Regions from separate parts of the Ensifer sp. ENS06 genome, predicted to be linked through region 3. Evidence: predicted binding sites of a transcription regulator. Region 3 holds the regulator's gene; each other region holds the start of a gene.

Region 1 (7,662 bases), on a different contig from region 3:
GCGCCTGACCGTCGTCAGCGAACGCGCCTTGGTCGAGCCGCCGGCGCCGTAGGTGACGGTGATGAAGGCCGGACCGAAGGCCGAAAGGTCGTCTGCCGTCTGGAAGAGCTGCGCTTCCATCTCGTCGGTCTTGGGCGGGAAATATTCGAAGGAGAGCCGGAGATTGCCGCGTTCGGCCGGGTAAAGCGTCTGTGCCGTCATTATTATACTCCCCCCGCCTGGACACGCGGCCGCGGCGTTTCATTCTCGTTCACGGCCCGCCGATCACGCGCGAGCCAGATCGTCACCGTCAATTTTCCATCATTCGCCCCCTCAGGCGAAAGATCCGTGGTCTTCTCGAGCACAAGGCCAGCCTTCGCCAGCCAATCGGCCATCGCCTGGTGCGAGAAGCCGAGGCGCGCATGGGCGTGCTCGTCGCGCAGATGCTCAAGCCCGTGCGGCGCAAAGTCGATGATGACCAGCCGTCCACCCGGCATCAGCATGCGCGCGGCTTCCGCGATCGCGGCTTCCGGCTCTTCGAGGAAATGCAGCACCTGGTGAATGGTGACGAGGTCGAAGGTCTGGCCGTCGAGCGGCAGGTTGAAGATGTCCCCATGGCGGATCGACGCCTTGGTGATGCCGGCGCGATCGAGATTGGAGCGCGCCACCGCAAGCATGTCGCGGCTGGCGTCGACACCGATACCGCGCCGATAGAGGCCCTCGAACAGCTGCAGGATGCGGCCTGTGCCGGTGCCGAGATCGAGCAAGCTTTCGACCGGCTCGTCGCCCACCATTTCGCGCAGCTTCGCCTCGACGTCACGCTCGCTGACATGCAGGCGGCGAAGCTCGTCCCAGCCGGCGGCGTTGCGGCTGAAATAGGCCTGCGCCTTCTCCGAGCGCGCCTTCTTCAAGGTGGTAAGCCGGGCTGCATCACGCGCCAACACCGCGTCGTCGACGGAGGCGGAAGCCAGCATCGCCCGCACGAGCCCGACCCGGGCACCGTCCTGACGGAGGCGGAAATAGGCCCAGGCGCCCTCCTGGTAGCGGTCGATCAGCTCGACCTCCGCCAGCAGCTTCAGATGCCTGGAAATGCGTGGCTGCGATTGACCGAGAATTTCGGTAAGATCGGTGACGGTCAGATCCCCGGCGGCGAGAAGCGCGACGAGACGCATGCGGGTCGGCTCGCCCGCCGCCTTCAGCACGTCCACCAACGCATCCAGACCCAGTTCTCTCAGCAGAGCCATAGCGATCCCCATCAACACATAAAGATATGTTTATGTGATTTGCGGTGGTGACGCAAGCGGATTTGCGCGGAGAGGCCAAACAATGGCGCCGGCGGAACAGATGCTTGTGTATGGACGCCATGCGCCACAAACGACACCTCGGGCGGCACGTCTGAAGGCCTGCACAGGCCGTCTAATAGGCCGGCTTCACGACCCGAATGAGGGCCCACACAACCGTGACAAACCCGGCGCCCTTCCCGGTGTTGGGACGCCACCCTATCCGCGTCTCTGCCGCCCCAGGTACGCGTCATCCGCCAGCCCATCTCGCCGCAGCGATAGACAAACCTGCAAACGCCCGTTCGCGCCCGCCATCGGGACGGCAACCGCAGAGCTGATCGCTACGCCGACCCCTGGAGCGTCCCGCACGTTCATCCCCCGCGCGGTCGCGGCAACAAACAGACCCTGGCGCGCAACCGAGCGACAGCTGGTCTTCGCCTCAGGTCAGGAGACAAAGGAAAACGGGCGAAGCCTGCGCCTCGCCCGTTCCTAGAACAAATGTTGCAGCGCCCGCTTCAACGGACGCAGCAAGGTCCAGCGCCACGATATGGCGGCGGCTGAAATCAGCGCGTCAGGCGCTTGTAGGTGACGCGCTTCGGGTTGACCGAGTCCGGGCCGAGGCGGCGGATCTTGTCCTTCTCGTAGTCTTCGAAGTTGCCTTCGAACCACTCGACCTGGCTGTCGCCTTCAAAAGCGAGGATGTGCGTTGCCAGGCGGTCGAGGAACATGCGGTCGTGGCTGATGATAACGGCGCAACCGGCGAAGTTTTCGAGCGCGATTTCGAGCGCTGCCAGCGTCTCGGTGTCGAGGTCGTTGGTCGGTTCGTCGAGCAGCAGCACGTTGCCGCCGTTCTTCAGCATCTTGGCGAGGTGAACGCGGTTGCGCTGACCGCCCGAGAGGTTGCCGACCTTCTGCTGCTGGTCGCCGCCCTTGAAGTTGAAGGTCGAGCAATAGGCGCGCGAGTTCATCTCGTGCTTGCCGAGCTTGATGACTTCAGCACCGCCGGAGATTTCTTCCCAGACGGTCTTGTTGCCGTCGAGCGCGTCGCGGCTCTGGTCGACATAGCCGAGGTGCACGGTATCACCGATGCGGATTGAGCCGCTGTCGGGCTGTTCCTGGCCGGTGATCATGCGGAAGAGCGTCGTCTTACCGGCGCCGTTAGGGCCGATGATGCCGACGATGCCGCCCGGCGGCAGCTTCAGCGACAGGCCGTCGATCAACAGGCGATCGCCATAGCCCTTGGTGACGCCTTCCATCTCGATGACCACCTGGCCGAGACGTTCGCCGACCGGGATGATGATCTGCGCGTCGCCGGGACGCTGGTTTTCCGCCGCGTTGACCAGTTCGTCATAGGAGCGGATACGCGCCTTGGACTTGGCCTGACGAGCCTTGGGGCTGGATGCGATCCATTCCTGTTCGCGAGCGATCGCCTTCTGGCGGGACGCCTCTTCGCGACCTTCCTGCTGCATGCGCTTGGCCTTCGCAACCAGGTAGGCCGAGTAGTTGCCCTCGTAGGGAATGCTGCGGCCGCGGTCGAGCTCGAGGATCCAGCCGGTGACGTTGTCGAGGAAGTAACGGTCGTGGGTGATCATCAGCACGGCGCCCGGATACTCGCGCAGGTGCTTTTCGAGCCAGGCGATCGTCTCGGCGTCGAGGTGGTTGGTCGGTTCGTCGAGGAGCAGCAGGTCCGGCTGCGAGAGCAGCAGCTTGCAGAGCGCGACACGACGCTTTTCACCGCCCGACAGGTTGGTGACTTCCGCGTCGCCCGGCGGGCAGCGCAGCGCTTCCATGGCCATTTCGACCTGACTTTCCAGATCCCAGAGGTTCTGGCTGTCGATGATATCCTGGAGCTTGGCGCCCTCTTCCGCCGTCTCGTCGGAATAGTTCATCATCAATTCGTTGTAGCGGTCGACGATCGCCTTCTTCTTGGCGACGCCTTCCATGGCGTTTTCAAGCACCGTCTTCGTCGGATCGAGCTGCGGCTCCTGCGGCAGGTATCCGACGGTCGCACCTTCGGCCACCCAGGCCTCGCCGGTGAATTCCTTGTCGAGGCCGGCCATGATGCGCAGAACCGTCGACTTACCGGCGCCGTTCGGGCCGAGGATACCGATCTTGGCATCCGGGTAGAACGACAGATGAACGTTCTCAAGAACCTTCTTCGCGCCGTAGGACTTATTAAGTCCGGCCATATGATAGATGAACTGACGTGCCATGAGGGAATGCTCCGCAGGGATAAGGAAATTTGCCCGCTATGTAGGCGAATTATAGGAAGGGGGCAATGATCAAAGGCATCCGCCCCCGCCCTATCCCAAAACGAACATCGCCATCGGCACCCCCGGCAGGCTCTCCCGGAAGGCGCCTAAAGCCGGCGCGGTGAAGGCCGCACCATAAGGCGCTGCCATGGCCGACCGGGCGAAACGCCCTACCCGCGACCGGCAGTATCGGCGATACCCTTGGCGCATTTGAACTCGGTCGTGCCTGCGGCCTGGATCAGCGGCCCGAGGCTCGGCGCCTTCATGACATCGCCCGTGAGCCCGATCGTCAGCCCGGTGATGATGCTGCGGCCCTGCACGGTCTGGCAGCGCATGCGCACCCGGTCGCCGGCCCCAGCGCCAAAACTCTGGTCGAAGGCCTGCTTGATCGCCGCCTCATCGAGTTCCGCGCCCACACGTTGGCGGAAAAGTGACCCGACCGCCGAGCGGTTGAGCTCTTCCAGCATGCGTAGCTGCACCGAGAAATAGTCGTCGACCGAGCCGCTCTGGCAGGTGCCGCTTCGCAGCCACTGGTGCCGGTCGAGACCGGATTGCACGCCGGGCATGGCGATAAGCAGCCGCGCCGCGGTGTCGTCGGCCATGGCAAGCTTCGGCAGCTCCAGCCAGCTGCCCTTGCGGTCGGTTGCCCGCGCTTCTGCCGCGACCCCGCAATAGCTCTTGCGCAGCGGCCACAGGCCATGCAGCGAGAGGTTGGTGGCATCGAAGCGTTCCGCCGTCTGGCTCTCGCATTCCTTGCGTTGCGGCCGCGTCTCGCAGAAACCGGGCTGCCAACTGACCGCCAGCACATAGTCGGTGCGGCTGGTTGAACTTGCCGGCGGAGCACCCTTGGATGCGTCTTCACCGGCTGCAAAGGCGCCGGGCGCAAGCAACAGCGTCAGCGCTGCCAGGATGCCCGCCACAGAACCTGATATCGCTTTACAAAAACGGACCATGATATCCTCCCGCAAAAACAAAACGGGAACAAATATCGCCCAAAACGGGAAAATTGCAACCCCTAATGTAATGCACCGTCAAATCGCTTGTGACCTCATGCGCAACGATCAACAAGCGGCGATTGCCTTTGCCACGCAAATCGATTTGAAATCTCAAAGGTCTGTCGATTGCTTCCGGGAGTAGAGATGTTCGGGCAGGTGAAGACGCATCAGAGCCCGACCGGTGCCAGCTTGAGCTGGCGGCATTTTCCGGCAACCACAGAAGCCCGCGGCATCCTTCTCGTCAGCCATGGCCTTGCCGAGCATTCCGGCCGATATGCCCGCTTTGCCGAGGCGATGGCCGGTCACGGCTTCCATGTCTATGCCCACGATCATCGCGGCCACGGCGCGACGCGGGCGCCTGACGCCCAGCTTGGGATGTTCGCGAGCCGCGACGGCCTCGACAAGATATTCGCGGACATCCGGGCAGTGCGGGAGATTGCGACCACCGCCCATCCGGACTTGCCGGTCATCCTCTTCGGCCATTCCATGGGTGGACTGATCGCGCTCAATGCCGCCGAAACCGATCCCGGCCTCTACGATGCGCTTGCCGTCTGGAACTCCAACTTCCGGCCGGGCCTTGCCGGCCGTGGCGGACTGGTGATCCTGAAGATCGAAAAGGCGCTCAAAGGGTCTGACGTGCCGAGCCCGCTTCTGACCAAGCTCACCTTCGGCATGTGGGGCGGCGCCATCAAGGATCGCAAGACCGATCTCGACTGGCTGTCGCGCGACGATGCCGAGGTCGCCAAATACGCCGCCGACCCGCTCTGCGGCTTCGATGCGACGGTCTCGCTCTGGCTCGATCTTTTCCGCCTGTCCTTCGATGGAGCCCGGCCCGACCGGCTGGCGCGGCTCCGGAAAAACCTGCCCATTCATCTCGTCGGCGGCAGCGCTGACCCGTCGACCGAGATGGGCAATGCCATCCGCTGGCTTGGCACGAAGATGAAAGCCGCCGGTCTCAGCGACGTTAGCGTCACCGTCTATGACGGCATGCGCCACGAAACACTGAACGAACTCGGCCGGGACCAGGCGACGGCCGACTTTGCCGCCTGGTGCCTGCGCGCCGTCGCAGGGCGGCGCTGACCGGAAATATCATGGCCGACATGTCGCTTCCCAAGATCGCCGCCGACCACAACCGCATCTCCTTCGGGCTGACGCTGATGGTGATCTCGGTGCTTCTGTCGCCGCTGATCGACATCTTCGCCAAGCTCGCGATCGCCACCGTTCCCTCGGCCGAAATCACCGCCGTGCGCTTTCTGCTGCAGGTCGTCTTCATCCTGCCGATCGTGCTCTTCCGCGGCAGCCTGTTTGATCTCACCTGGAAGAAGACCGGGCTGCACGCGTTGCGCGGCGGTCTGCTGGTCGTGACCATGCTCTCCTTCATTACCACGCTGAAGGTCATGGAAGTCGCCGACGCGATCGCGATCTTCTTCGTTGAGCCGATCATCCTCACGATCCTCGGCAGCATCTTCCTGAAGGAGACGATCGGCTGGCGGCGCTACACCGCCTGCGGTGTCGGCTTCTTCGGCGCGCTGCTCGTCATCCAGCCGAGCATGCAGGAGGTCGGCTGGATCGCCCTTCTGCCTGTTGTGGCCGCCTTTGGCCTTGCCGTTTTCCTGCTCGTAACCCGCATGGTCGCGCAAAATGAGGACCCCTGGTCGATGCAGTTTCACGCCGGCGTCTGGGGCGCTCTCTTCTGTCTCGTGCTGCTTTATTTCGGCGAAGGCACCGGTTCCGGCATCTTCGATCCGGTCTGGCCGGAAGGGTATACCTGGTATTACCTGCTCGGCGTCGGAGTCACCGCCACCATTTCAGGCGTGCTCGGCGTCTATGCCTATCGCGCCGCCCCGGCCTCGGTGCTGGCGCCGCTGCAATATCTCGAAATCGTTTCGGCCACGATCTTCGGCTGGCTCGTCTTCGGCGACCTGCCCGACGCGCTGAAGTGGCTCGGCATCGCCATCATCATCGGCTCCGGCCTCTACATCATCTGGCGCGAGCGCCGCGTGCACAAGGACACGAGCGTCGCTCCGGTGTCGCCAGCCATCTGACAACAAAGCCATCTGAAAACAAAAGAAAGACCATCGGGAGGAATATCATGAAAACTGGAGGTCAGCTCATCGTTGACGCGCTCGTCGCCAACGGGGTGAAGCGCATCGCCTGCGTGCCGGGGGAAAGCTATCTCGCCGTGCTCGACGCGCTTTACGACACCTACATCGACGTGCTCGTCTGCCGCCAGGAAGGCGGGGCCGCGATGATGGCGGATGCCTGGGGGCGGCTGACCGGCGAGCCCGGCATCTGCATGGTGACCCGCGGCCCTGGCGCGACCAACGCTTCCGCCGGCCTCCATGTCGCCAAGCAGGATTCGATCCCGATGATCCTCTTCATCGGCCAGGTGCAGAGCGAAGCGCGCGAGCGCGAGGCCTTCCAGGAGATCGAATACCGCCGCGCCTTCACCGAGGTCGCCAAATGGGTGGGCGAGATCGACGATCCCGCCCGCATTCCGGAATTCGTCACCCGCGCCTTCGCGGTCGCCACCTCCGGCCGCCCCGGCCCTGTCGTGCTGACGCTCCCCGAGGACATGCTGACGCGCAGCGCCGAGGCGCCCGCCGCCAAACCCTACCAGCCGGTCGAGGGTCATCCAGGTCCGGCGCAGATGAAGCGGCTCGGCGAAATGCTGAGCAACGCCAAGCGCCCGATCGCCGTCCTCGGCGGCACTCGCTGGACAGCGGAAAGCGTTGCTGAATTCCAGCGCTTCGCTGAACGCTGGAAGCTGCCGGTCGGCTGCTCCTTCCGTCGCCAGATGCTGTTTGATCACCTGCACCCGATGTACGCCGGCGACGTCGGCATCGGCATCAACCCCACTCTGGCAAAAGAGGTCAAGGAAGCGGATCTCATCCTGCTTATCGGCGGCCGCTTCTCGGAAATGCCCTCGTCCGGCTACACGCTGATGGACAGCCCCTACCCACACCAGACGCTGGTGCATGTGCATCCTGACAGTTCCGAGCTCGGCCGTGTTTACAGGCCGGAGCTGGCGATTGCCGCCAGCCCGCGCGACTTCGTCGCCGCGCTCGAAAGCCTTGCACCGCCGAGCGAACCGAGCTGGTCCGCACGCACCGAGACCATGCACGCCGCCTATCTCAAGTGGTCGACCCCGCCGGA
Region 2 (7,662 bases), on a different contig from region 3:
GCCGTTCTTGAAACAGTTGTTGTAGAAGATGTCGGCAAAGGACGTGGAGATCACGCAGCGGATGCCGAAGTCGAGCAGCGCCCACGGAGCATGCTCGCGCGAGGAGCCGCAGCCGAAGTTATCGCCGGCAACGAGAATGCTGGCGTTCTGGTAGGCCGGCTTGTTGAGCACGAAGTCCGGGTTGACCGAGCCGTCTTCATTGTAGCGGGCTTCGGCGAAGAGGCCCTTGCCAAGGCCGGTGCGCTTGATCGTCTTCAGGTAGTCCTTCGGAATGATCATGTCCGTGTCGATGTTGACGACGGGGAGGGGGGCGGCGACACCGGTGAGCTTGACGAATTTTTCCATAACTTCAGGCCTTCGATTTCAGAAGAATGTTGCGCTAGCGTTTAGATGAGTTTTGCGCCGAAATGAAGGAAAATCTGTTCAAATACGCTTCGCCGGGCGGGTGAAAATGCCCGCCCGGCGAGAGCTTCGTCCGGATCTCGATTGTCTGCAGGGACTTAGCTTGCCTTCACCGGGCTGTTCATGGCCCAGAGAACGCCGAAGGGATCGCGGAGCTGGCCGTAGCGGTCGCCCCAGAACATCACCTCGATCGGCATCACGACCTCGGTGCCGGCGGCAACCGCACGGTCCCACCAGGCATCGATGTCGTCGACGGTGAGCGTCAGGGTGAAGGCCTGCGGCTTTTCCAGCGGATGGCCGTATTCCGGATAGGCATCGGCGAGCATCAGCGAGCTGCCGTTGACATAGAGGTGGATGTGCATCGTGCGGCCCTGCTCGTCGAGCGGGTGCCGGCCCACTTCCTTGGCCCCGAAGGCGCTCTGGTAGAATTCGGACGCCTTGGCGGCGCCATCGACCTGAAGATAGGGCAGAAGGCCGTTGAGGACCGGTGCCGGCTGCTGCGTCTGGGTATCCATATCGTTCTCCATCCTGTTCGAAGAGCCAGGACCGTGCTGGCCTGCCTCAAGGACGGACATGGAATCTCCGATCCGACATGGGGTCGAAAAAAAATCGCAGCCGGCTGCATGACGGTTTTTGAAGTCCGCCAACAGGGTTCGAGCCGATCACGGATCGGCCCGATTGCAATGATCGCCGGGGATCGATTCCGACGCCCGGGGATCGATTTCGACACCCAGGGATCAGAGGTCGATGATCGTGCCGCGGCCGTCGTTCCAGATGCGCATCTCGCGCTGGCCCTGGGCCGCACCTGCGGCAGCCGGGCGCGCGGTGGCGCGGGCAGGCCTGAAATTCAGCCGGGTGGCAATGGCGCTGCCGACCACGACGACGGCGGCGATGCCGGCCAGTGCCAGCGCCAGCGAGGCGGTAAGCACAAAGGCCGCGAACGTGATGGTCAGGGCTGCGGCCGTAAAGAGAACAGAGCGAATGCTTTGCATAATCGTCACCTTTCTGATGGCGATGTGGGGGCGCGCCTTCGGACTTGCAAGAGGTGGGCTCTCGAAAGGGGTGCGGCGGTTCGCCTCGTCTTGCGGAACGCGGCAAAGGCGGGCACAACTGAAGCATGAACAAATCGAGCGAACATCACCCTGTACGCCTGCGCCGCTCGGTGCTTTGCGTGCCGGCCGACAATGCCCGCGCGCTTGCCAAGGTCGCGGAACTCGCGACGGATGCCGCGATCTTCGATCTCGAGGATGCGGTAGCGCCCGAGCGCAAGGTGGAAGCGCGTGCGGCGCTGGTGCAGTATCTGACGGAAAGCCGGCCGGATTGCGAGATTGTCATTCGCATCAATGCGATCGGCTCCGACTATGGTCAGGGCGATCTTGCTGCGGCGCTTGCGGCCAATCCCGACGCCATCCTGTTGCCGAAGGTCGAAAGCCCGGCGGATATCCAGGCGGCGGCCGACTGGCTCGACGAGAACGATGCGCCGGAGACGCTGCGCCTCTGGGCAATGATCGAGACGCCACGCGGGGTGATCAACGCGCCGGCAATCGCCGAGGCCGGCCGTACCTTCAGTGGCAGGCTCGATTGTTTCGTCGTCGGCCTCAACGACCTGCGCAAGGAGACCGGCGTTCCGGATCGTCCGGGCCGGCCCTATCTCATCCCCTGGCTGATGCAGATCCTGCTTGCTGCGCGCGGCGGCGGGCTCGATGTCATCGACGCCGTGTTCAACGATTTCCGCGATGGTGCCGGTTTCGACGAGGAATGCCGGCAGGGCCGCGACATGGGCTATGACGGCAAGATGCTGATCCATCCGGCGCAGATCGGCCCGGCGAACGAGCGCTTCGGCGTGGAGCAGATCGCCGTCGACGAGGCGCGCGCGATCATCGCCGCCTTTGCGCTGCTCGAAAACGCCGGCAAGGGCGTCATCAACCTCAGCGGTCGGATGGTCGAACGGCTGCACCTCGACCAGGCCGTAACGCTTGCCGCCAAGGCGGACCTCATCGAAAAACGAAAGACAAGATCTTGAAACTCTTCCGCTTCCTGACCGGCCCTGACGACGCTTCCTTCTGCCACAAGGTGACGGCGGCGCTAAACCAGGGCTGGAGTCTGCATGGCTCGCCCACCTATGCTTTCAATGCCGACACGCAGCACATGCAGTGCGGCCAGGCGGTGGTGAAGGAGGTCGAGGGCAAGGAATACACCCCGGATATCAAGCTGTCGGAGCAGTAGTCGAGGCTGTTTGCCGTCGTGCAGGTTTGCCCCTCTCCTCGGGTTTAGCCCGAGGACTAACCCTCTCCCTGCAGGCGGGGCGAGGGGACGCGGTTGATGCTCACAATCGGCGTGTGCGGCCTGCTTTCTGGAATCGGTCGTGCTCCGATTGGGATGCGAACGGTATCGCGAGTTTCCTTCGTCCCGCCTGCGGGGAGAAGGTGCCGGCAGGCGGATGAGAGGCTTCCTCACCACGCGGATGAGGGGCGGCCCTCACCGCGCGATGATAGCAAATGAAGTGTCAGCCGCCGACGTGCTCGACGCTGGCCTCGATCCGTTCCATGTCGTCGTCGGAGAGGCCGAAATGGTGGCCGATCTCGTGGATCAGCACGTGGGTGATGATGTCGCCCAGCGTCTCCTCGTTCTCCGCCCAATAGTCGATGATTGGGCGGCGGTAGAGGGTGATGCGGTTCGGAAACTGGCCGGTTTCCATGGTGAAGCGTTCGCTGATGCCGCGGCCTTCGAAGAGGCCGAGCAGGTCGAAAGGCGTTTCCAGCGCCATGTCCTCGAAAACGTCGTCGCTCGGGAAGTCGGCAACTTCGATGATAAGGTCGGTCGTCAGCTGGCGGAATTCCTGCGGCAGGTGGCCATAGGCCTCCAGCGCAAGCTGCTCGAAAGTGGTAAGCGTCGGTGCGTGGCGTTCCCGCCAATCATCGGTCTGGTCAATGCGGGCCATAGGCACTCCTTGTTGCCCTCCATATAGCGATTTTGCCTTTGTTTTTCGAGTGTTGAATTCCTTGACCACAGAGACAGGAATAAATTCTTATAATTGGCTGTTGACTCATTTAGGAAGCTCTGGAATCTAATAGAACATAACATGAACATTCTGATGGGAGTTGACCGTCATGGCCGACACAGCCGTGCAGCGGGAGACGGTACTTTCGCTCCGAGAAACCATAGCCAGGATCGAAAACCGTCGGCTTCCGGGCGTCGTGCGCGCCGCCAAGGCGGCCGATCCCGGCGGCTTCCGTCAACGGGAAAAAGACGAGCCCGGCCGCAAGGCGCTGGCGCTCGGCGTTCCCGATCTGGACGATCTTCTCGAAGGCGGCCTGCCGCTCGAAGGCATGACGGAAATCCGCAATGCCGAGACGCGCGATGCCGGTGCGGCCGCCGGTTTTGCCGCAGCACTCAGCGTGCTCTGTCAACGGGCGCGGCTTGAAAAGGGCGAGCCGGCCGCCCCCGTTCTCTGGATCAGCCAGTCGATGGCTTCCACCGAGGCGGGTGTGCCCTATGGGCTGGGTCTGAAGGCCTTTGGTCTCGATGTCCGCGGCCTCGTCTTCAGCCTGCCACGCACGATAAAGGATGCGCTCTGGATCGCCGAGGCCGCGCTTTCCGTGCCGAGCTTCTGTGCCGTCATCCTTGAAATTCGCGGCAACCCTGCTGCCCTGGCACTCAGCGAGAGCCGACGCCTGCATGTGCGCTCGCGCGCTGGCCACGTCCCCCTTCTGCTTCTGCGCCAATCCGGACACGAGGAGGCGAGCAGCGCCTTCTTCCGCTTCCTCGTCGAGCCGGCGCCGGCGCGCGAGCGACCGCTACCGGATGGATCGATGCTTCGCGGCAGCATCGGCCATCCCGTCTTTCACGTCATTGCCGAGAAGAGCAGGGCTCCTGCGCCGCTCGGCTTCTTCCTGGAGTGGAACCCCCATGACCGCCGCCTTTACCCCGTCGAGCCCCTACCAGCCGCTGCTGCGGCAGATCCAGAACCAGCGCATTCTGTCGCTCGCCTTTCCGCATCTTCCGGCCGATCGGGTCGCGCGCAAGCGCTGGGGGAACTCGTGGCTTTCCCGCGGGCGTCCTGAGCATCCGCCCGTCGTCTTCGCCGACAAGGTGAAGAGCGCAATGCGTCTCGTTGCGCTCGATGGTTTCGCTGAAAGGCGTGGGTTTCATATCGGCCAGGGTGTCGCCGAGGCGCGGGCCATGTGTCCCGAGATCGACGTGCTGCCGGCCGATCCCGCCGCCGACCGGGCGCTGCTTGCAGGGCTGGCGGACTGGTGTTGCCGCTACACGCCGCTCGTCGCGCTCGATGGCGACAGCGGCCTCTTTCTCGACATTACCGGCTGCGCCCATCTTCTCGGCGGGGAAAAAGCGCTGCTCGACGATCTGCTCGCTCGCCTTTTCCATCTGGGGGTCGAGGCCCGGGCGGCGATCTCTTCGTCCGCCGGGCTCTCCTGGGCGGTGGCGCGTTTCGGCTCCGACGCTATCCTTGCCGAGGACGAGGCGGCGCGGGCGCTGGGACCCTTGCCGATGGCGGCGCTGCGGCTGCCGCAGGAAACGATCGAAACACTCGGCCGGGTCGGGCTCAAGCAGATCGGCGACCTGATCGAGGCGCCGCGCGCACCGCTCGCCCGCCGGTTCGGCGCAACCCTGCTTCTGCGTCTCGACCAGGCGCTCGGGCGCGAGGACGAGCCGCTGTCGCCACGGTTGCCCGTCGCTGCCCTTTCGGCAGAGCGGCGGCTCGGCGAGCCGGTCCAGGGTGAAGACGATATTTTGGGCCTGACGGAAGAACTGGCGTTGCGGCTGAAACCGGAACTGGAGAAGCGCGGCGAGGGCGGGCGCCTGTTCGAACTGCTGCTTTTCCGCGTCGACGGTGCGGTCTTTCGCATCGCCGCCGGCACGTCCTCGCCGCTCAACGAGCCGCGTCGCGTCGCGGGTCTCTTCCGCGAACGCCTGCAGGCGGTGCACGAAGATCTCGATGCCGGCTTCGGCTTCGAAATCCTCAGGCTTTCGGTGCCGAAGAGCGAAAAATACGAGGTGATGCAGGAGGATTTCTCCGGCACGCCGGATCGCGAGCGTCCGCTTGCCGCCTTTGCCGACCGGGTCATGGCGCGCTTCGGCGCAGAAAGCCTCATGGTGCCGGCGCTCTCGGAAAGCCATGTGCCGGAGCGGGCGGCAAGCTTCCGGCCGCTCACGGACCTGGCGCTGATCGGCAAGACTGAGGAACCGGGTAACAACATCCCGGCGCCCCTGCTTGCTGCCGCCGCCCGGCCGCAGCGGCTCTTTCCAAGTCCCGAGCCGGTGGAGGCGGTGGCCGAAGTGCCGGAGGGGCCGCCGAGAAGCTTTCGCTGGCGGCGCACATTGCACCGTATCGCGCGCGCTGAGGGGCCGGAGCGGATCGCCGGCGAATGGTGGCTTGATGGCGAGCCGGCGCTGGAGCGTGATTATTTCCGGGTGGAGGACGATAGCGGCCGGCGGTTCTGGCTGTTTCGCGAGGGTCATTATGGCGCGAGCGCCCCGCCGCGCTGGTTCATGCATGGAGTCTTCGCATGAGCGACGCTACCCCCTATTTCGAGATCGGTGCCTGGTCGAATTTCTCCTTCCTCGAAGGCGCTTCCCATCCGGGTGAGATGGTCGTTGCGGCGAGCCGCCTCGGTATTGGCGGCCTCGGCATTGCCGATCGCAACACGGTCGCCGGCGTGGTGCGCGCCCATGCGCAGGCCAAGGTGGAGAAGTCGGCTTTCCAGCCCGGTGCGCGGCTCACCTTTGCCGAAGACCTACCCGACGTGCTCGCCTATCCCTTAAACCGCCGCGGCTGGGGCAATCTCTGCCGAATGCTGAGCGCCGGAAACCTGCGGGCCAAGAAGGGCACCTGCACGCTCTTCGAGACCGATCTCATCGAATGGGGCGAGGATTTGCTTCTCGCGGTGCTGCCGGGTCCTGTCATCGGCGCGCCGGAGGCAACCCTGCTTGCCGATTTTCTCAAGCGACTGAAACCGCATTTCGCCGATCGGCTCTACCTGGCGCTGGTGCCGCGTTATGATGGCTTCGACCAGTTTGCCTTTGCCGGGCTTGCGACCATCGCCCGTCATGCGGCGGTCAGGCTCGTCGCCACCAACAGTCCGCTGTTTCATGCCGCCGGCCGGCGGCCGCTTGCCGATGTCGTTACAGCCATCCGCGAGCATGTGACGATCGCGACCGCAGGCTATCGGCTCCATGCCAATGCCGAGCGGCATCTGAAGACGCCCGCCGAAATGATCCGCATCTTCCGCGACTATCCGGAAGCGATCGCCAATACCGGGCATTTCTTCGAGAGGCTGAAGTTCTCGCTGTCGGATCTCGAATATCAATATCCGGATGAGAGCATTCCGGGCGAGACGCCGACGCAGACGCTGCGGCGGCTGACGATGGAGGGCGCGCGCGAGCGTTATCCCGAAGGAATTTCCGAACAGGTTTCCAGGCAGATCGAATACGAACTCGGCCTGATCGCAGAGAAACGCTACGAGCCCTACTTCCTGACAGTGCGCAACATCATGCAGTTCGCGCGCGGCGCCGACATCCTGTGCCAGGGCCGCGGGTCGGCGGCGAATTCCACCGTCTGCTATTGCCTTGGCATCACCGAGGTAAATCCACTTAAGACCACCCTGCTCTTCGATCGCTTCCTTTCGACCGAACGGGACGAGCCGCCGGATATCGACGTCGATTTCGAGCATGAGAAGCGGGAAGAGGTGATCCAGCATATCTACCGCACCTACAGCAAGGAGCATGCGGGACTGACGGCGGCTGTCATCAGCTACCGGGCGCGCTCGGCCGGCCGAGAGACCGCCAAGGCCTTCGGGTTCTCAGAAGACGTGCAATCGGCGCTTGCCGGTTCCGTCTGGGGCTGGTCGGTCGCCGATCTCTCGGAGCGCGAGGCGCAGGCGGCCGGGCTCGATACGAAGGATCCGACGACGGTGAAGGTGCTCGATTACGCCACCGAGCTGATGAGTTTCCCGCGCCATCTTTCCCAGCATGTCGGCGGCTTCGTGATGACCCGCGACCGGCTCGACGAGGTGGTGCCGATCATGAATACGGCGATGCCCGACCGCTACATGATCGAGTGGGACAAGGACGACCTCGACACGCTGAAGATCCTGAAGATCGATGTACTGGCGCTCGGCATGCTGACCTGCATCGCCCGTGCCTTCAAGCTTCTCGACCGGCATTACAACGAGCAGAAAACGCTGCATCAGCTCTTCAAGGATGACCAGAAGGACGTCTACGACATGATCTGTCGCGCCG
Region 3 (7,662 bases):
AAAAAAAATGACAAGTTCCGTTGCGAGGCTGTGGAGAAGTCCCCAATTGTGGGAAAACACGCCGGATAGGGAATGATGAATAAAAACAGGAAGCAGACGCATTTTGGCATTGATCCGCAAACACGACAGATCGTGCTGGGCAAATGGCGTATCGCGCTGCCCGACTCTCCGCTGCTGCGCATCCTGCTGGGTTCGCTGCTGGTGTTCTGCGGTTTTCTCGGTTTCCTGCCCGTGCTGGGCTTCTGGATGATACCGTTGGGCCTGATCGTGCTTTCCCACGACATTCCCTCGGTTCGCCGCCGCCGTCGTCGTCTGGCCGTTTGGTGGGCGCGCTGGCGCGGGAAGGCCAACTCCTCGAACGGCTCCTGAGCCGGACGCCGATTTAACGATCTTGTTGTCGAGGCAGGGCGGTCGGCAGTTTTCGGTTCCTCGCGGCCGTCACGTACCAATTCCGAATCTCTCAACAAGGGCCGTGGCCGCGCAGGCGAATGACCGGTTCCTCGCGGTCTTCCCCTCTGTTGGGGTGCTTTCGAAAACTTTTCGGCAACCCATCAAACGCATAATGCGGTCTCGAATCAGGATGGGGACCGATGGCCAAAGCCACTACGAAACGTCGACGCCGCAGTTCGGGCCGAAGCACCAGCAAACAGGGCGGCATGGCGCCGTGGTATCTGGCCGCAGCGCTCACCCTTGGCGGCGTCATGGCCTACGACCATCGCGCCGAGTTGCGGGACTGGCCGGTGGTTTCGGATGTCATGGCCTTTGCATCGCGATCGGAAACGAAGCCGAAGCCTCAGCGCGCGGTTCCTGAAGCGCAGGAGCGCGTTGCGCAGCTGGCGGATAGGCACAAACCAAATCCGAAGCCCAACCCAGCGACGAAGGTTGTCCTGGCCGCCCCGGTGCCGTCGGTGAATGTCGGCGTCACGCCGCCAACCCCTCTCGTGCGGCCGAATGAAGAGGTGAAGACGGCATCCATCCGTACCGATCAGTTCTATTTTTGCGGCATTCGCAACGACAACTGCGTGATCGATGGCGCGACCTTCGTCTTCCATGGCGAGACGATCCGCGTCGCCGATGTCGATGCACCGCGAATCCGCCAGGCAAGCTGCGACAAGGAGCGTTCGCGCGGCTTCTACGCCAAGCAGCGCCTGCGCGAATTGCTGAATGCAGGCGACTTCAGGCTGATCTCGGCGGGAGGGCGATCAGATGCCAAGGCCGGCGAGAAACTGCGCCTGGTCACACGCGGTGACCAATCTCTTGGACGTGTACTCGTTTCCGAGGGGCTCGTGCGGCCGTGGGAAGGGCGCCCGACGCCCTGGTGCTGAGATCACCTGGGAGACGATCGGCGGACATCGTCGATCGTTCTGTGGAAAGTATCCGTCCTGCAATTCGACGGCGCGTTTTTCAGAAAATGCCTCTTGCGGTTTTTCTGCAATCATTCTAAATCCGCGCCAACGCTTGGTTATCCGAGCTGTGAGGCCTCGTGGCGGAGTGGTGACGCAGAGGACTGCAAATCCTTGTACCCCGGTTCAATTCCGGGCGAGGCCTCCAAAAATCTCACCTCGTGAAGTTTGGTTTGACGTTCTGCCTTAGGGCAGCGCGGTAATATTCGCGACCCCACGTCCGCGCAAGCCACGTCTCCTATGCCTCCGTCGGATCTTATCGCTTCGGTGAATTCGGTAGAGGGGGAACGATGACTCCGCTGAGATCAACCGCATCGGTAGCGTCCGTCAACATTAAGAACGGAGGCAATGGCATCAATGAAAAAGAGACTGATCCTGACGGCGTTGGCGTGTTTTGCTGCGACCGCTATTGAGGCGCGCGCGGACGACCTGGTTTTCCAGCTGAAGAACAACACCGGCGCGGTACTGACGAATTTCTATACGTCGCCGGTCGGCGTCAATGAATGGGAAGACGATGTTTTCGGTCGGCAGGTCCTGAACCCCGGCGAGAGCATGGAGATCACGATTGCCGACGGGCGGGACGTCTGCAAATACGACATGCGATTCGAATTCGAGGAAGGCTCGGCCCTCGATACGACCGAGGACACGCAGGATCTCTGCGAACTCGGCGAATACACGATCCACGAATAAGCGATCTGGATTTCAGGTCGCCTTAAATGGAAAGAGCCTCGCCACTTTCAGTGGCGAGGCTCTTTTGATTCGGCGTTCTGCCTGGAATTCAATGGTAGCGGCGGATCAGCCCGACGAGCTTGCCCTGGATCTTCACGCGATCTGGTCCGAAAATGCGCGTCTCGTAGGCGGGGTTGGCCGCTTCGAGCGCAATCGACGCGCCCTTGCGACGGAAGCGCTTCAGCGTCGCTTCCTCGTCGTCCACGAGCGCCACGATGATGTCGCCGGGATTGGCCGAGTTGCCGTTGCGGATGATCACCGTGTCGCCATCGAAGATGCCGGCCTCGATCATCGAATCGCCCTTTACTTCGAGGGCGTAATGCTCGCCGCTGCCGATCATGTCGAGCGGAACGGTAATGTCATGGGTGTTGTTCTGGATCGCCGAGATCGGCACGCCGGCAGCGATGCGCCCCATCACCGGGACGGAAACAGACGTGCTTTCGGCGACCGGCGCCGGCTTCGGCGTGGCAGGAGCGGCGGCCGGCGGCTTTCCGAGGCTGCCCTCGATCACGCTCGGCGAGAAGCCTCTGCGCGGCTGTTGCTGGCCGGCGGCGTAGGCTTCCGGAAGCTTGATGACTTCGAGCGCGCGCGCCCGGTTCGGCAACCGGCGAATGAACCCGCGTTCTTCGAGCGCCGTGATCAAACGGTGAATGCCGGACTTCGACGCCAGGTCGAGCGCATCCTTCATTTCATCGAAAGACGGCGGTACGCCCGACTCCTTCATGCGTTCGTGGATGAACAGAAGCAATTCCTGTTGCTTGCGGGTCAGCATGGCACGTCGCTCCAGAGGCGTGAAACAAATCAAGAACAGACACTATCTGTTCCATATGTGTTCCGCAAGTGCCTAAAATTCCGTGAATTCAGGCAACTGGCTGCTTCTGTGGGGGTCGATTGGTCACTTTTGCGGGAGCGGGGCGGTTTTCGGCGACGGTTGCGTCCCAAAACAGCGCCGGGCAGGCCGGTCGCGCGCGTGATTCGAACGAATCGCGGCTCTCTTCGCGGAGAGACTTAAGTCGCTTGCGAGGCCGAGCAGGCGTCTTCGAACTCCTTCACCGTCTCGGCGCTGTTGTCTTCCGGAAGCACTGCGTCGGCCGCATCGGTCGCAACGGGCGTATCGCCGTCATAAACGAAGGACTGGATGTAGAACGCGAGCGCGCCCTTCCAAACATTGCGTCCATCGATCTGATGGCACGGCACGGCCCGTTCGAAATCGGTCTGGAGTTCATCCACCGTCGCGGCACTGAGCTTGACGTCAGGCATATTGGGCGATGCGACTATCGAAGCGAGAAGCAGGGCGGCAAGCACGGTGATCGTCCACTTGATGAAGGGGTGGGACTACGGGTTGGTAAACGATGTGAACCGCGCTTTCGTTCCGAAGTCCAGCAAGCATGGCGATCACTCTGCCATGTTCAACAGCTCTTTGCCCGCAGGCTGTGGCTGATTTGCGCCAGCCGCTCCATCTCAACCTCGTCTCGGCCGTTCTTCATGGACCGGCGCGGAGAATGCATCGGAGCTGCCAGCTTTCGCATCGGGCCTGGGGCGCGCAAAAATCCCTGCGGGGAAGGGCCTTCACCGTCTCGACAGGCCTCTAAAAAAAGATAACTTTGCGTGGAAAGTGGGGTGGTTGCATGCATAGATTGTCGTTGGTGGTGCTCGGCCTGTTGCTCACGGCTGGAGCGGCGTCTGCCGAAGAAGGGCGTTCGAATATCTGGAAACGGATCAACGCCTGGACGGTGGGATCCGATCCTTCCCTGGGAGGCTCGTGTTACGCGGCGACGAGCTATGACGCCGGCGCTATCCTTCGTATCGGCTTTTATCCGCGGGGATCGACGAACCTGGCGTTTCTTTCGATCGGCAATGCCGAATGGAAATCCATCGAGCCGCAGCGGGAATACGATGTTGCCTTGCAGCTCGACCGTGGTCGTCAGTGGCCGGCCGTTGCGTTCGGTGTTGATCTGACCGGCGCCAAGGCCCTTGTCGTCAACTTTTCCAACACCGACTTCTTTACCGAATTCGTTCGCAAGAACACCTTGGCGCTGGCCTTCGAGGGGCGCGTCGTCGCGAGCCTCAGCCTGCGTGATTCGATGAAGGCGGTAAGCGAGATGTTCAAGTGCCAGGAGGCGGTGAGCGCCTTGATCCCGAATGGCGGTCAGGGAGCGGCGAACGATCCCTTTGCGGGCGCCGGCGGCAATGCGCCGAACAACGATCCCTTTGCCGGCGGCGGCCAGACCAAGTCATCGAAAGATCCTTTCGCCATGTGATGGGCAGTCCGCTTGCCGCGGAGAGGTGAATATTCCTAAAATATTGCCTGGTATCGGCTAGGCACCCTCGACAGCGATGCGGGGACCTATCAAAATGCGGGCAAACGGGGGTTTTGCATGCGTAGATTGCTGGTCGGATTGGTAAGCTGTCTGATCGCCGCGGGATCGGCCGCGGCTGAGGAGTCCGAAATCATCAAGTGGAAGGATGTCGACGGCTGGACCGTTGCTTCCGACACCTCGATGGAGGGCTCCTGCTTCATCTCGTCGGTATTCGACGGCGGGGTCACCTTGCGCCTTGGGTTCTATCCCAAGGGCTCCGAGTCGCCGCTCTATATGAGCTTCGCCAGCGACGACTGGAGGTCGCTCGAGGTCGGCAAAGAGTACGACCTGACCTTCCGCTTCGACAAGACCGATCCCTGGAGCGCTTCGGCGACCGCTGCCGGTGATGCGAGCGAAAAGTTTCTGTTCGTGAACGTCACCGACGCCGAGTTCCTGACGGGCTTCGTGCGCAAGCGGGCCTTGGCCATCGCGTTTGAAGATCGCGTCATCGCAAATCTCAGCCTGCGCGGCACCGGCCCGGCGGCCGACGAGCTGATGAAGTGCCAGAGGGCGGTCGACGAGATCATCGCCGACGAGGGCCGCAAGTCCAAGGAGAAGAAAGCCGACCCGTTCAGTGCACCGAGCGAGAAGCGATCGGCGCGGGATCCGTTCAGCCTCTGAAAACAGGTGGCCACGGGATCGGGCAGCGTTTCGCGAAGGCCGAACGGTGGCTTAGCATGGTGGTGTCCCCGGAAAGACTCGAACTGGCGATCTGCTGATGACAAATCAGCCGCTGTTCCGATACCTCGGCAACCGGGCACCTTCTGATCGTTTTGGTGGAGCCGAAGGGAGTCGAACCCTCGACCTCCGCAGTGCGATTGCGGCGCTCTCCCAACTGAGCTACGGCCCCGTAGCATTCAGTCAACACGACCGGCGCCGATCCTGTCAATACGCGCGCCAGCGCGCCCGCTCGAGCGCCGTTGCACGATATGCGTTGTTCGATCCGGCCGGGCGCCGAAGGCAGTCGGTCTCTGAACCGCTTCTGCACTCCACCCATTGTCGAACTCTGCCGGCGGGTTTACGCTGCAACCTGACGATGGCGCTACGTGAACTGCGTTGAAATGTTGGCGGTATACGCCAAGCAGGAAATGACGTCCGGGCACTGGCTGTGAGCGCCATGATGCTCGAGCCAATTACACGATTTTCGTATGTGAGATAGGCCCCTGCCGGCCCACTGTTCCCATAAGAAACCTCTCCGTGGCCCGGCGATTGGAGGAGGATTGGCAAATGGCTCAGGCGATGAAGGCAGCCGTCGTTCGGCAATTCGGCGCGCCCCTGACGATCGAGGAAGTGGCAGTGCCCACGCCGCAGCCGGGACAGATCCTGGTGAAATACGAAGCAACGGGCGTTTGCCATACCGATCTCCATGCTGCAAATGGCGACTGGCCGGTGAAGCCCAGCCCACCATTCATTCCCGGGCACGAGGGTGTCGGCTATGTCTCGGCGGTCGGCGCCGGTGTCAAAAGAGTGAAAGAGGGCGACAGGGTCGGCGTTCCCTGGCTTCACAGCGCCTGCGGCTACTGTCCGCATTGCCGCACCGGTTGGGAGACGCTGTGTGCGGCCCAGTCGAACACGGGATACTCGGTCAACGGGACGTTCGCCGAATATGGCCTGGCGGATCCTGATTTCGTCGGCAGCCTGCCCAATGGGCTGGAGTTCGGTCCTGCCGCGCCGGTTCTGTGTGCCGGGGTCACCGTTTACAAGGGGTTGAAGGAAACGGAAGTCCGTCCCGGTGAATGGGTTGCCATCTCCGGCATCGGGGGGCTTGGCCACATGGCCGTGCAGTACGCAAAGGCGATGGGCATGCATGTCGTCGCGGCGGACATCTTCGACGACAAGCTGGCACTTGCAAAGCAATTGGGCGCCGACCTGACAGTCAACGGCAAGGCCAAGGATGCGGTCGAGCAGGTGATCAAGGCCACCGGCGGCGTGCATGGAGCGCTTGTGACTGCAGTCTCGCCCGCGGCGATGGAACAGGCGTTCGGTTTCCTGCGTTCGCGCGGCACCATGGCGCTCGTCGGCCTGCCCCCAGGTATGATCTCGGTGCCGGTCTTTGAGACTGTTCTTAAGCGCATCACCGTGCGTGGATCGATCGTCGGCACCCGCCAGGACCTGGAAGAGTCGCTCCAGTTCGCCGCTGAAGGCAAAGTCGCGCCGCATTTCTCGTGGGATAGCCTCGAGAATATCAATGAGATCTTCCGCCGCATGGAAGCCGGGAAGATCGACGGTCGCATCGTGATGAGCCTGCAGTAATCGACTTTGACAGGCCCGGCTGGTCGAGGCTCGCCGGGTCCGTGTCGATGCCCAAGGGACACGTGTCGAGCATTTACTCTTATGCGCCTTCCTTAGATCGCCGGTCACCAGAGGGCCGTCGGGCGAGATGCCGATAGACCTTTTGCAGAAAGGAAATGGCAATGAGCAAAGGCATGTTCTCAGACCAGCATGCACTGTCCAGGCGCGATCTCCTGCTGGTGGCGGGAACTGCGGCGGCCACGCTTACAGCCTACGGTCATGCTGCCCGTGCCGCGCCAGGCCCAAGCAACCTCGTGATCGACGACGTGAAGCAGGATGAGGACATCTTTGCCTATATCAGCAGGATCAAGGGCGGCTTTGACGAGACGACCTATCGGCAAGTTCTGGGATGCGCGAATGCGTTCAAGGAAGGAGACCAGACGATCGCTGTGGCTGCGGAAAATGATACGTCCCGAACGAACGCCCGAGCCCTCCTGGCAAGAACGAAGATCGCAGACCTCGATCAGCACCCGCTGTTTGAGGACGATCTGCAACGACTGATTTGGCAGACCACCGACAGGGCTCAACAAGAAAAGCTGAAAGACTGGACGATGGGCCAGCTGAAGGAATTTCTTCTGACCAAATCGGAAGATGAGATCAAAGGCGTCATGCATGGCCTGACCAGCGATACCATCGGCTGCGTGCCGAAGCTGATGAGCAATGAAGAGTTGATCGCCGTCAGCCAGAAGATTTTCAATGTCATGCCCGGCACCAAGTTGGGGGCCAAGGGATACATGGGCGCACGTATCCAGCCGAATTCGCCGACCGACCACCCCGACGACATCATGTGGCAGGTCTTCGATGCGTTTTCCTATGCGACCGGCGACATCGTCATCGGCACCAACCCGGTGGACAGCACCGTCGACAGCGTCGTCACG

The links. Region 3 encodes LexA, which represses DNA repair genes until DNA is damaged. Its sites were predicted from a motif close to TGTTCNNNNTGTGTTCNG; they were not measured.
Region 1: IB279_RS12920 (ribonuclease) is a predicted target of LexA. The motif match lies at 4,478-4,495, and genes of this name have one in related genera.
Region 2: IB279_RS25390 (ImuA family protein) is a predicted target of LexA. The motif match lies at 3,474-3,491, and genes of this name have one in related genera.

Annotation. Positions count from the first base shown of each region.
Region 1 covers NZ_JACVBC010000002.1:762,054-769,715, forward strand. The annotation lists gene metF (methylenetetrahydrofolate reductase [NAD(P)H]) at 1-201, opposite strand, end outside; gene IB279_RS12910 (metalloregulator ArsR/SmtB family transcription factor) at 204-1,223, opposite strand; gene ettA (energy-dependent translational throttle protein EttA) at 1,823-3,472, opposite strand; gene IB279_RS12920 (ribonuclease) at 3,682-4,464, opposite strand; gene IB279_RS12925 (alpha/beta fold hydrolase) at 4,651-5,586, shown strand; gene IB279_RS12930 (DMT family transporter) at 5,598-6,551, shown strand; gene IB279_RS12935 (thiamine pyrophosphate-binding protein) at 6,599-7,662, shown strand, end outside.
Region 2 covers NZ_JACVBC010000008.1:268,690-276,351, forward strand. The annotation lists gene leuD (3-isopropylmalate dehydratase small subunit) at 1-345, opposite strand, end outside; gene IB279_RS25365 (glyoxalase/bleomycin resistance/extradiol dioxygenase family protein) at 501-917, opposite strand; gene IB279_RS25370 (hypothetical protein) at 1,140-1,394, opposite strand; gene IB279_RS25375 (CoA ester lyase) at 1,520-2,425, shown strand; gene IB279_RS25380 (DUF1737 domain-containing protein) at 2,422-2,628, shown strand; gene IB279_RS25385 (metallopeptidase family protein) at 2,909-3,343, opposite strand; gene IB279_RS25390 (ImuA family protein) at 3,513-4,466, shown strand; gene IB279_RS25395 (DNA polymerase Y family protein) at 4,381-5,934, shown strand; gene IB279_RS25400 (error-prone DNA polymerase) at 5,931-7,662, shown strand, end outside.
Region 3 covers NZ_JACVBC010000001.1:1,782,457-1,790,118, forward strand. The annotation lists gene IB279_RS08845 (hypothetical protein) at 76-369, shown strand; gene IB279_RS08850 (thermonuclease family protein) at 591-1,325, shown strand; tRNA gene IB279_RS08855 (tRNA-Cys) at 1,478-1,551, shown strand; gene IB279_RS08860 (hypothetical protein) at 1,752-2,093, shown strand; gene lexA (transcriptional repressor LexA) at 2,182-2,904, opposite strand; gene IB279_RS08870 (hypothetical protein) at 3,141-3,437, opposite strand; gene IB279_RS08875 (hypothetical protein) at 3,761-4,393, shown strand; gene IB279_RS08880 (hypothetical protein) at 4,511-5,113, shown strand; tRNA gene IB279_RS08885 (tRNA-Ala) at 5,267-5,342, opposite strand; gene adhP (alcohol dehydrogenase AdhP) at 5,720-6,745, shown strand; gene IB279_RS08895 (ethanolamine ammonia-lyase) at 6,907-7,662, shown strand, end outside.